DNA from 3 places in the Streptomyces sp. NPDC014894 genome. Region 1 is predicted to be linked to each of the others. Evidence: riboswitches for the same ligand, from Rfam matches in the RefSeq annotation. Region 1 holds a riboswitch; each other region holds the start of a gene.

Region 1 (3,267 bases):
AGATAGAGGCTACTCGTCAGGTGGTCAAGAACGACCACATCCAGATCGGAAGTGTTCGGAAAGGAGAAGATAACGAAAGAACCGGCCAGTCCGGCATAGCCACCGGCCGAGAACGGCACCACCTGGAGCCGCACCTGGGGAAGTTCGGCCGCGGCGGACAGTGCCCGCAGCTGCTCCCGCATCACCCGGGGCCCGCCGATCTCGCGCCGCAGCGCGGCCTCGTCCACCAGGACGCTCAGTTCGGGCGGCGGCTCCGCGCGCAGCACCGCCTGACGGGCGATCCGCACCTCGGCGAGGGACGCGACGCTCTCCTCGGGCAGCTCGGTGAGGGTCGCCCGGGTCACCGCCCGCGCGTACTCCGGGGTCTGGAGCAGCCCCGGCACCACCGAGGTCTCCACCGTGCGCACCGATCCCGCCTGCGACTCCAGGCTGATGAAGTCCCGGTACTCGGCGGGCAGCAGCCCCTGATACGCCTTCCACCAGCCGCTCTCCCGGCCGTCCGCGGCTCCGGCCAGCCGCTCCAGAAGCAGCCGCGGCTCGGGATCGCCGACCTGGTAGAGATCGAGCAGCAGGGTCACGTCCTCGGCCTTGACCCCGCTGGCGCCGGTCTCGATCCGGCTCACCTTGGACTGGTGCCAGCCGGCCAGTTCGGCGGCGCGACGGCTGGTGAGCCGGGCGGCCAGCCGGTGTCTGCGGAGTTCCTCGCCCAGCCTGCGGCGGCGCACCGCCGGACCGTGCTGCATGGGGCATCCCTTCCGTTCCATCGGATCGGTTCGCCCGCGATCCAAGTGGTTCCGGCCGCCGAATACGGTCTCGCGTCGCAGAGTTCACCGCTTTGAGCGACAGATATATGCATATCTTGGGGGATCGACTCCTACCGGGGCACGATGAGTGGCACTCTGGCCACCAGCGCAATCCGCGGCCGCCCGCGCAACCCTCCGCTTCGAGTTCGGAGCCCGGCCGCGGTGGGAAAGGGACGGCGTCGTCATGGCAGACCTTCAGGAAGCTTCCGTCACTCTGCCGAGCGATCCGGCCTCGGTCTCCGTGGCCCGGAAATTCGTCGCGGACGTGGTCCGCGAATGGGGTCTGCCGGCCGGGAGCGACGCCGTCGACACCATCCGGCTGATCGTCTCGGAACTCGCCACCAACGCCGTGCAGCACACCTTCGGCCAGTCGCCGACCTTCACCGTCGAACTGGAACTGGAACGGGACGACCGGCTGCGGATCGGGGTGACCGACAGCCACCCGCGCTGGCCCCAGCGGCTGCCCGCCGCGGTGCGCCAGGACAACGGCAGGGGGATGGTGATCGTGCGCAGTCTCACGGCGGCGAACGGCGGAAAACTGACGGTCACCCCGACCGAGGAGGGCGGCAAGACCGTCTGGATCGCCCTTCCGTGGGCCGCGCGGGCCTCCGGCTGACCGAAGGGCCGCCGCGGACGGCGGCGGCCCCCGGCCCCATGGACGCCCCGCGCCGACCGCCGGAAGGTCACCGGCGGTCGGCGCGGGCCCGGTGGCGTGCTGTCAGCGCACCCGGCCGTACTTGACGCTCTTGGTCCAGATCTTGTCCAGCTTCACCCACGAACCCCTCTTGGGCGAGTGCCAGATCTTCCCCTTCCCGGCATAGATGCCGACGTGGTAGACGTAGCCGCCGGAGTGGAAGAACACCAGGTCTCCGGCCTTGCGCGACGAGGAGGAAACCTTCTTCGTCTTGTTGTACTGCTGGTGTGCCGTACGCGGCAGCTTCTTGCCCGCCTTCTTGTACGAGTAGACCGTCAGACCTGAGCAGTCGAAGCGGGAGGGGCCCGCTGCTCCGTATCCGTAGGGAGCGCCCTTCTTCGAGGCCGCCACCTTGAGTGCCTTGCCCGCGTGGGACGACGCGGCGTACGCCTCGGACGTGCCCCCCGGCACGAGCAGCGATCCGCCGACAGCGGCGAGGGTGAGGGCCGACACGGCCCCCGCCCGACTCATCAGGTACGGGACGTTTTTCTGCGCACTCATGCGCAACCCTTCGTCAGCCGCCTGTGAAGGATGACCTGTCGGGTTCGGGCGGACGAAGGTGCCCGGCCGCATGACGCGGCTTCACCCCGAGGGACTTCCGGATCTCCCGGATGCCCCGTACTGCTTGGGTCCTCCACTCCTGCCGAAGCACTTCTGTCGACCAGTCATCCGAAGCGGCGGCAGGACTCGGCGTCCGCTCGGACTGCCCCGCCGAGGTGACGGGGGCTTGTCGTCCCACGGATCTTGACCCACGAGGTGTCAGATTTCCGAGCGGAAACGGCGATATGTGAGTTTTAACACCCTTGGTCTGTTCAGGTGGACAGCGCCCCGGGGCGGTCCGGCCCTCGACACCTGAGCATGCCCGTACCAGCGCCGGAATACAGCATTCCAAGAGATCGCCCTCTGTGATGCGCAACTCGGCCCCAGTCGCCGTGGGGGCGTCGCCTACATCAAACGGATGACCACTCCCGGCACTCGAACGGCGGTTGACGGGTCCTCGGGTCGGCCGCCCCGGGAGGGCCTCGCCAGGGCCGGTTTTCGCCAGAGATATACGGAATGCACGGGCGATATGACGTGTACGTGGCATATGTGATTCCGTTGGAGCCGGCTCGTGCGGACTCGGCCGCCGTGGCCGGCGGAGCCGTATGCGGAGGCGGTCGGGCGGCGGCGGCCCGGTGCGGGAAGCCTCCGGCGGCCGCGACGGCCGACGCCGGTCCGGGGCGTCCTGGACCGGTCCGGCAGCCTGCGCGCGACGGCGTGCGGGCGGCCGGTCCCGGTCTCATCGGCTGACCCCGCGCCGCTGTCGCCGCCCCCGAGCGGTCCCGTTATCACCGCGTGACCAAGGGGGCGGAGTTGTGTCCGCCTTCGTCACTCTGTACGCGGTCTTGCCTGATTCGCACCCGCGCCCCTGTCCGCGTCCGCGCGCCTGCCCGCGCCCGTTTTGTGCGCACGGTCAACTCGCGCCGCCCCGGAGAGGGTTCGCCGCGCCCGATCCGATCGGCCGGAATTGGTCATTCCGATGGCCTGTTCGCGTCCCTGTCCGGTGATGTACCGCTCAGCGGGACTCGGAGCACCGGTTATTGGTTCGGTAAAGAAACAGCAGTACGACCTGTCGCCGCACACCCCTCACACGCGAGGATCCCCCGAAGGACTCGACGAGAGAAGGGAAGTTCCTGGTGAGACGCACAGCGATGTTCGGCGCTACCGGCACTCTGATAGCGGGCACGCTCCTCGCGGGCGCGGTCGCGGCCCCGGTCGCACAGGCCGAAT
Region 2 (3,267 bases), on a different contig from region 1:
ATCCGGTGCTCGTGGTGCTGGCCGCCGCGGACCGCGATCCGGAGAGATTTTCGGAACCGGACGTACTCGACCTTTCCCGGCGCGACAACCAGCACTTGGGGTACGGGCACGGCATCCACTACTGCCTCGGCGCGCCGCTCGCCCGGCTGGAGGGGCAGACGGCCATCGCCACCCTGCTCAGAAGGCTGCCGGACCTTCGGCTGGCCGCGGATCCGGCGGATCTGCGATGGCGCGGAGGGCTGATTATGCGTGGATTGCGGACCCTGCCGGTGGAGTTCACGGGGCGTTGAATTGACGGTCCGTCAGGATTGTGACTTTCGCGTGATCTCCGCTGCATCGACTTGTGACGCGTGTTCGAGTGCGGCTACGTTCACCCCGTCTCAAGCAGTCAGGCGAAAGGCAACCGTATGCTCTCCGGGAATGGGCGACATCGCCGACCCCGCCAGGTTCCGGCTCTCGTCGTCGCGGCGGGGGTGACGGGATCGGCCATCGCGATCCCCCTGCTCGGCGCGGGTTCGGCGGCCGCGGTCGAGTCCACGACATGGGACCGGGTCGCGGAGTGCGAGAGCGGCGGCGCGTGGAGCGCCGACACCGGCAACGGCTACTACGGCGGGCTCCAGTTCTCCCAGGAGACCTGGGAGGCCTTCGGCGGTACGGAGTACGCCTCCCGCGCCGACCTCGCGAGCCGCTCGCAGCAGATAGATGTGGCCGAGAAGGTACTTGCGGCACAGGGCGCGAAGGCTTGGGCCTCCTGCGCCGCGATGGCGGGTCTCACCCTCGGGGCCGACGCCGGCGGCACGGAGCCGTCCTCCTCCCCGAGCCCGGCCGAGAAGGCCGAGCGCGCGGCGAAGGAGTCGAAGGCTCCGGCCCCGGGTCCGACCCAGGGCGTGGGCAGCGGCGCGGACAGAGCCGGCGGCACCGGCCCCGGCGCCGACCGGGAGGTCGCCAAGAAGACGGAGAAGGCCGCCGAGGAGGCGGGGAAGGCCACGGAGAAGGCGGACAAGGCCACCGAGAAGGCCGAGAAGGCCGACAAGGCCGCCGAGAAGCCCGCCGGGAAGCCCGAGGGCTCCGGCAAGCACCGGGGCGAGCCCGCCGAGGAGCCGGCGACCGGCTCGAACCGTACGGACGACGCCAAGGCGGGGAACGGGTCGGACGGCGCCCCCGCCGCCGGCGGACCGCCCCGCTCCGACGGGCAGGACGAGACGGCCGTACCCGAGGACGGGACCGCGACCGGCGATCCGGTCGCCGAGCGCGAGGCGGACGCCGGACACCCCTCCCGGGGCGAGTCCCCGGCCCGTGACGCCGTCGAGAAGACGGCGGACGAGGCCGCGGAGGGCAAGGCGGAGGAGAAGGACGGCGCGTACACCGTCCGGCCCGGCGACAGCCTCTGGGCCATCGCCCAGGCGCAGAAGCTGGACGGCGGCTGGAACGCCCTCTATGAGGAGAACCGCGAGACCGTGGGCTCCGACCCCGATCTCATCCACCCGGGCCAGAACCTCGACCTCGCCTCGAAGTAGGGGCAGTTCGATGCCCTCTGTCCTAGTTTGCTCAAATGAGACAAGGGTCTCTTTGCGGTAACTGGCCCACATAGCCTTCCGGAATCTCGCATTCCAGGCCCGACCTGCGGAAACGCAAGGTACCGGAGTGGCGCGATGGGCGATTTCTCCCCGATGTTCTCCTTTGAACATCGGGGAGAGGTGCGCTTACGGTCTGAACCGCTCGCCACCGCGGGCACCACGACCGTCACGCCGAATCCTGCCGTCGGTCGGGGGAACACGACGCTCAGTGCGCCGAAGGCAGGAGCGGGGGACCCAGGTAAGCGCCGGGCGCCGGCCGTCGAATCCGACGGCGGGAACCGGCTAGGGGTGAAGTCGCGCGCAAGGACGCGTGACCGGGCAACTCACTTGGCCCGAACCCGACAGCTCACCTCGTAGGCGTCGGTGAGGAGACGTTCCATGCTGTTTTCCGGCAAGGGCAAGCACCGCCGCCCGTCCAAGGCTGTCCGTATCGTCACGTTCGCCGGTGTCACCGGTGCGGCCGTCGCCGCCCCGCTGATCGGCGCCTCCACCGCCTCCGCGGCCACCGCCGCCGAGTGGGACAAGGTCGCCCAGTGCGAGTCCGGCGGCAATTGGTCCATCAACACCGGCAACGGCTACTACGGCGGCCTCCAGTTCTCGGCCTCCACCTGGGCCGGTTACGGCGGCACCGCGTACGCCTCCACCGCCGACAAGGCGTCCAAGGCCCAGCAGATCCAGATCGCCGAGAAGGTCCTCGCCGGCCAGGGCAAGGGCGCGTGGCCGAGCTGCGGCGTCGGCCTGTCCAACGCCGCGTACGGCGGCGGCTCCGCCGAGGCGGCCCCGCAGCCGAAGACCCAGCCGAAGGCCGAGCAGGCCCCGCAGCAGCAGGCCCCGCAGCAGGCCCAGCCCGAGCAGCGCACCGAGGCCCCGACCACCCGCTCCGAGCGCACCGAGGCCCCGGCCGCCGCCCCGCAGCCCGCGCAGCAGCCGCAGTCGAAGCCCGCCGGCGGCTACCAGAAGGGCGACGGCGAGTACGAGGTCAAGGCCGGCGACACCCTCAGCACCATCGCCGCGGCCGAGAAGGTCGACGGCGGCTGGTCCAAGCTCTTCGAGCTGAACAAGGACATCGTCGACGACGCTGACGTCATCTACGTGGGCCAGCAGCTCGACCTGAGCTGACGCACCCCGCCGGCCCTCGCGGCCGGCGCCCCGGGCCGCCCCGCCCGACCGTACGACCCGAGCCGTGGCCCCGCCCCTCCGCGGGTCGCGGAACGCCCCGGTCCGCGCGCTTCCCCCGAACGCGCGGACCGGGGCTCTCTTGTGTTACCAGTCAGTAGGCAGGGTCGGTCCGTCCCCGGGAGCTGGACTTCACCCCCTTTTTCGTCCCAGGGGGCGGGCATCCGCAGGGCGGGACCCGCCCGCCGGTTAGGCTCTTGTCGCAAGGCCAAAGAGACCCTGCACTTCACGCGTCACATCCCAGAAGGAGATGCTCGTGCCGTCCATCGACGTCGTCGTAGCCCGGGAAATCCTGGACTCCCGAGGCAATCCCACGGTCGAGGTCGAGGTTGGCCTCGACGACGGCAGCACGGGTCGTGCTGCAGTGCCGTCCGGCGCCTCCACCGGTGCCTTCGAAGCCATCGAGCTTCGCGACGGCGACCAGAACCGCTACCTCGGCAAGGGCGTCGAGAAGGCCGTCCTCGCCGTCATCGAGCAGATCGGCCCCGAGCTGGTCGGCTACGACGCCACCGAG
Region 3 (3,267 bases), on a different contig from region 1:
CGGGGCTTCCGGCCGTGCGGTCCGCGGGCTTTCGGCGGCGGCCCGGTCCGCGGGCCCCTCGCCCCGAGGGTCCTTGATGCGCGGGCCGCGGCCCGCCCGCCCCCGCCCGGCCTCGTGTCGCCCGGTTGGACGGCGGCCGCTCGCCCCGCCGACCGGTTGCCGCGAGGCTGAGAGGGGCGCTCAACCGTGCCCGCAGCCGTCGGCGCACCGGTCGGGAGAGCACCCTTGGCGCAGCAGGAGGAGCCCAGCGGGCCCGGCGTCCGCCGCTTTGTCCGGATGCTGCCCGCGCTGATGATCCTCGGCGGCGTGGTCTTCGACCTGGCCACCCCGGTGAAGTACACGGCCGCCCCGATGTTCGCCGCGGCCCCGCTGATCGCCGCGCCCTTCTTCTCCTGGCTCATCACCCTGTGGACCGGGATCGCGGCGACGGCCGCGGTGATCGTGCTCCATGTCCTCCAGGACATGTTCGCCGACCCCATGGCCGTCACCGAGCTGGCCACGGTCATCACGGTGGCCGGTCTGGCGCTGCTCATCAACCGGGTGGTGCGGCGCGGCAGCGAGCGGCTGGCCTCCGCCCGGGTGATCGCCGAGACCGCACAGCGGGCCGTGCTGCCCACCCCCGCCGAGGAGATCGGCGGGCTCCGGATCGCCGCCCGCTACGAGGCCGCCCTCGCGGACGCGTTCATCGGCGGCGATCTCTTCGCCGTACAGGACACCCCGCACGGCGTCCGGCTGGTGGTCGGCGACGTACGGGGCAAGGGGCTGGGCGCGGTCGAGGCGGTGGCGGTCGCCATCGGCGCGTTCCGCGAGGCCGCCGAGCAGGAGAGTTCGCTGGAGGGGGTGACCGGGCGGCTGGAGCGGGCGCTGACCCGCGAGGCCCGCCGGCGGGAGACCCTGGACGCCTTCGAGGCGTTCACGACCGCCGTGCTGGCGGAGATCCCGCGCGGCGGCGGCGCCGTACGGCTGGTGAACCGCGGCCACCCGCCGCCGCTGCTGCTCCGTCCGGACGGCGGGCTGGACGTCCTGGAGCCCGCCGAGTACGCGCTGCCGCTCTCCATGGGCGAGCTGGGGGCGCTGCCGGACCGGGCGGAGGAGTATCCGCTGCCGCCGGGTGCCACCCTGCTGCTCTACACCGACGGGCTCTCCGAGGCCCGGGACGCCCGGGGGGTGTTCTACGACCCGGCGGTGCGGCTGCGCGGCCGGGTCTTCTCCGGGCCCGGGGAGCTGCTGGACGGGCTGCTGGACGATGTGCGCCGGCATACGGGCGGGGGCGCGACGGACGACATGGCGCTGCTCGCGGTGGTCCGGCCGCCGGAGGCCAAGCGTCCGGAAGACCGGCTGCGCGGCGGGATCCGCCTGTGAGGGCGGCATAAAGACCCGCACGCTGCGTAGTCAATACAGAGCCCTCTGATAACAATTGATATACCGTCAGTTCTTTTGTGGCTCCCGACGGGCGCTCAAGTCGCCCGAATCCGGCTGCTTGTGTCCGGGTAAGTCCATGGCAAAGAGATTAAAGATCACTCGGAACAACTTGGAATCCGGACCGCGTGTCTATTAACGTTCGATAACGCAGCGCGGTCGCCCAGCCGTCGTCAGGACGGCGCCGTGCGCGAGCGCCGAATCCCGCAAGGGAACCGGGGAACCACCAATTGGGGTGAATCGGGCTTCGTCCGCCGCACAGTTCGCGGTGAGCGACGCCCGTAGGAGACCTTCCTGCTCCGAACCCGTCAGCTAACCCGGTAGGCGAGAAGGAAGGAAAGGAGTGCGCCTCAGTGGCGTCCAACACCCCTGCCCCGGAATCGCCTTTCAGGACCGGTGTCTTCAGCGAGGACGGGGCCGAACGGTCCGTCGGTGAGTGGAATCCCACCGCGGAGACCGTGCGTCCGGTGCGCGGCCGGCACCGCCATCGGGTGATCAAGCAGCGCGGCGGATTCGCCCGCAGCTCCACCGTGCTCGGCGTCGGTGTGATCGCCGCCGTCGGAGCCGGCGGCATCGCCACCGCGCAGAACAAACCGGCCGTCTCCATATCGCTGCCCGATGTCGAATCCCTTCCCGGCATCGGCTCTTTCATGTCCGAGGACGCGGCCGAGCCGGACACCGCCGACACCGCCGACGCCTCCGGGTACGAGACGATGGGCGGCATCGGCGAGGAGGTCGGCGCCCAGCAGAGCACCACCACCGCCGCCGAGGCGCTGCGCTCCCGCATCCTGGAGCAGGCCGAGGAGCAGCAGGCGGGCGCCGAGGCCATGGCCCAGGCCGCCGCTGAGAAGGCCGCCGCCGAGAAGGCCGCCAAGGCCGCCGAGAAGGCGGAGAAGGAGGCCCAGGAGCGCGCCAAGGAGAAGGCCGAGGCCAAGAAGGCCGCGGAGAAGGCGGAGAAGGAGGCCCAGCAGCGGGCCGAGGAGAAGGCCGAGCGGGAGGCGGCGGCGAAGGCCGAGGCCGAGCGCGCCGCCAAGGCCGCCGGGAACTTCTCCCTGCCGACCTCCTCGTACCGGATCACCGCCACCTACGGCCAGTCCGGCTCGATGTGGTCCTCCGGCCAGCACACCGGTCTCGACTTCGCGGCCCCGGCCGGCACCCCGGCCAAGGCCGTGACCACCGGCACCATCACCTCGGCCGGCTGGTCCGGCTCGTACGGCTACCGCGTCGTGCTGGAGCTGTCCGACGGCACGGAGGTCTGGTACGCCCACCTGTCCTCGATGACCGTGAGCCCCGGCCAGAAGGTGGCTCCGGGCGAGACCATCGGCCGGGTCGGCTCCACGGGCAACTCCTCCGCCCCCCATCTGCACCTCGAGGTCAAGACGCCGGGCGGCTCCGGCATCGACCCGCTGTCCTGGCTGCGAGGCAATGGCCTCACGGTCTGACCGGGGCCGGGGCCCAGCGGGCCCGAGCCCCACGCGCCGGAGTCCTTCGGGCGTGGGCCTACGGGCCCGATCCGTTCGCCCCCCGGTCCCGGCCCTTCGGGGCCGAGGCCCGCGCGGCGGCGCCCTTCGTACACACAGCTCCCGGCGGTCCTGGCACCACACCCCCCGATGCCAGGGCCGCCGGGTCCCGTCCCTCCGCCCGCCGGGACCCGGTCAGCCCCGGTAGGGGTTGTACCCCTCGTAGTCCCGGTACGGCGGGGGCACCCACACCCGGCCCGTCGCCCGCGCCGCGTACGTCAGCGCCGGAGCCGCCTCGTCCTTCCGCTGCCACATGTGGTGCAGCAGCTCCTGCTCCCGCGCCACGAAATCCGGATCGGCCGCGCCCCGGCCCGCCCGGTGGCGCAGA

What was found. Region 1 has a riboswitch for cyclic di-AMP ahead of ACF089_RS29370 (C40 family peptidase). Riboswitches for the same ligand answer to the same signal wherever they lie in the genome.
Region 2: another riboswitch for cyclic di-AMP. It lies ahead of ACF089_RS24740 (transglycosylase family protein); the one in region 1 lies ahead of ACF089_RS29370 (C40 family peptidase).
Region 3: another riboswitch for cyclic di-AMP. It lies ahead of ACF089_RS32500 (M23 family metallopeptidase); the one in region 1 lies ahead of ACF089_RS29370 (C40 family peptidase).

What each region holds. Positions count from the first base shown of each region.
Region 1 is NZ_JBIBWD010000015.1:67,908-71,174, reverse strand. Features, by position in the region: gene ACF089_RS29380 (helix-turn-helix domain-containing protein) at 1-743, opposite strand, end outside; gene ACF089_RS29375 (ATP-binding protein) at 988-1,419, shown strand; gene ACF089_RS29370 (C40 family peptidase) at 1,522-1,998, opposite strand; cyclic di-AMP (ydaO/yuaA leader) riboswitch at 2,001-2,158, opposite strand; gene ACF089_RS29365 (alpha/beta hydrolase) at 3,189-3,267, shown strand, end outside.
Region 2 is NZ_JBIBWD010000010.1:254,718-257,984, forward strand. Features, by position in the region: gene ACF089_RS24730 (cytochrome P450) at 1-290, shown strand, start outside; gene ACF089_RS24735 (transglycosylase family protein) at 474-1,517, shown strand; cyclic di-AMP (ydaO/yuaA leader) riboswitch at 1,779-1,952, shown strand; gene ACF089_RS24740 (transglycosylase family protein) at 1,956-2,696, shown strand; gene eno (phosphopyruvate hydratase) at 3,004-3,267, shown strand, end outside.
Region 3 is NZ_JBIBWD010000019.1:137,677-140,943, forward strand. Features, by position in the region: gene ACF089_RS32495 (PP2C family protein-serine/threonine phosphatase) at 226-1,362, shown strand; cyclic di-AMP (ydaO/yuaA leader) riboswitch at 1,605-1,761, shown strand; gene ACF089_RS32500 (M23 family metallopeptidase) at 1,773-2,861, shown strand; gene ACF089_RS32505 (PrsW family intramembrane metalloprotease) at 3,075-3,267, opposite strand, start outside.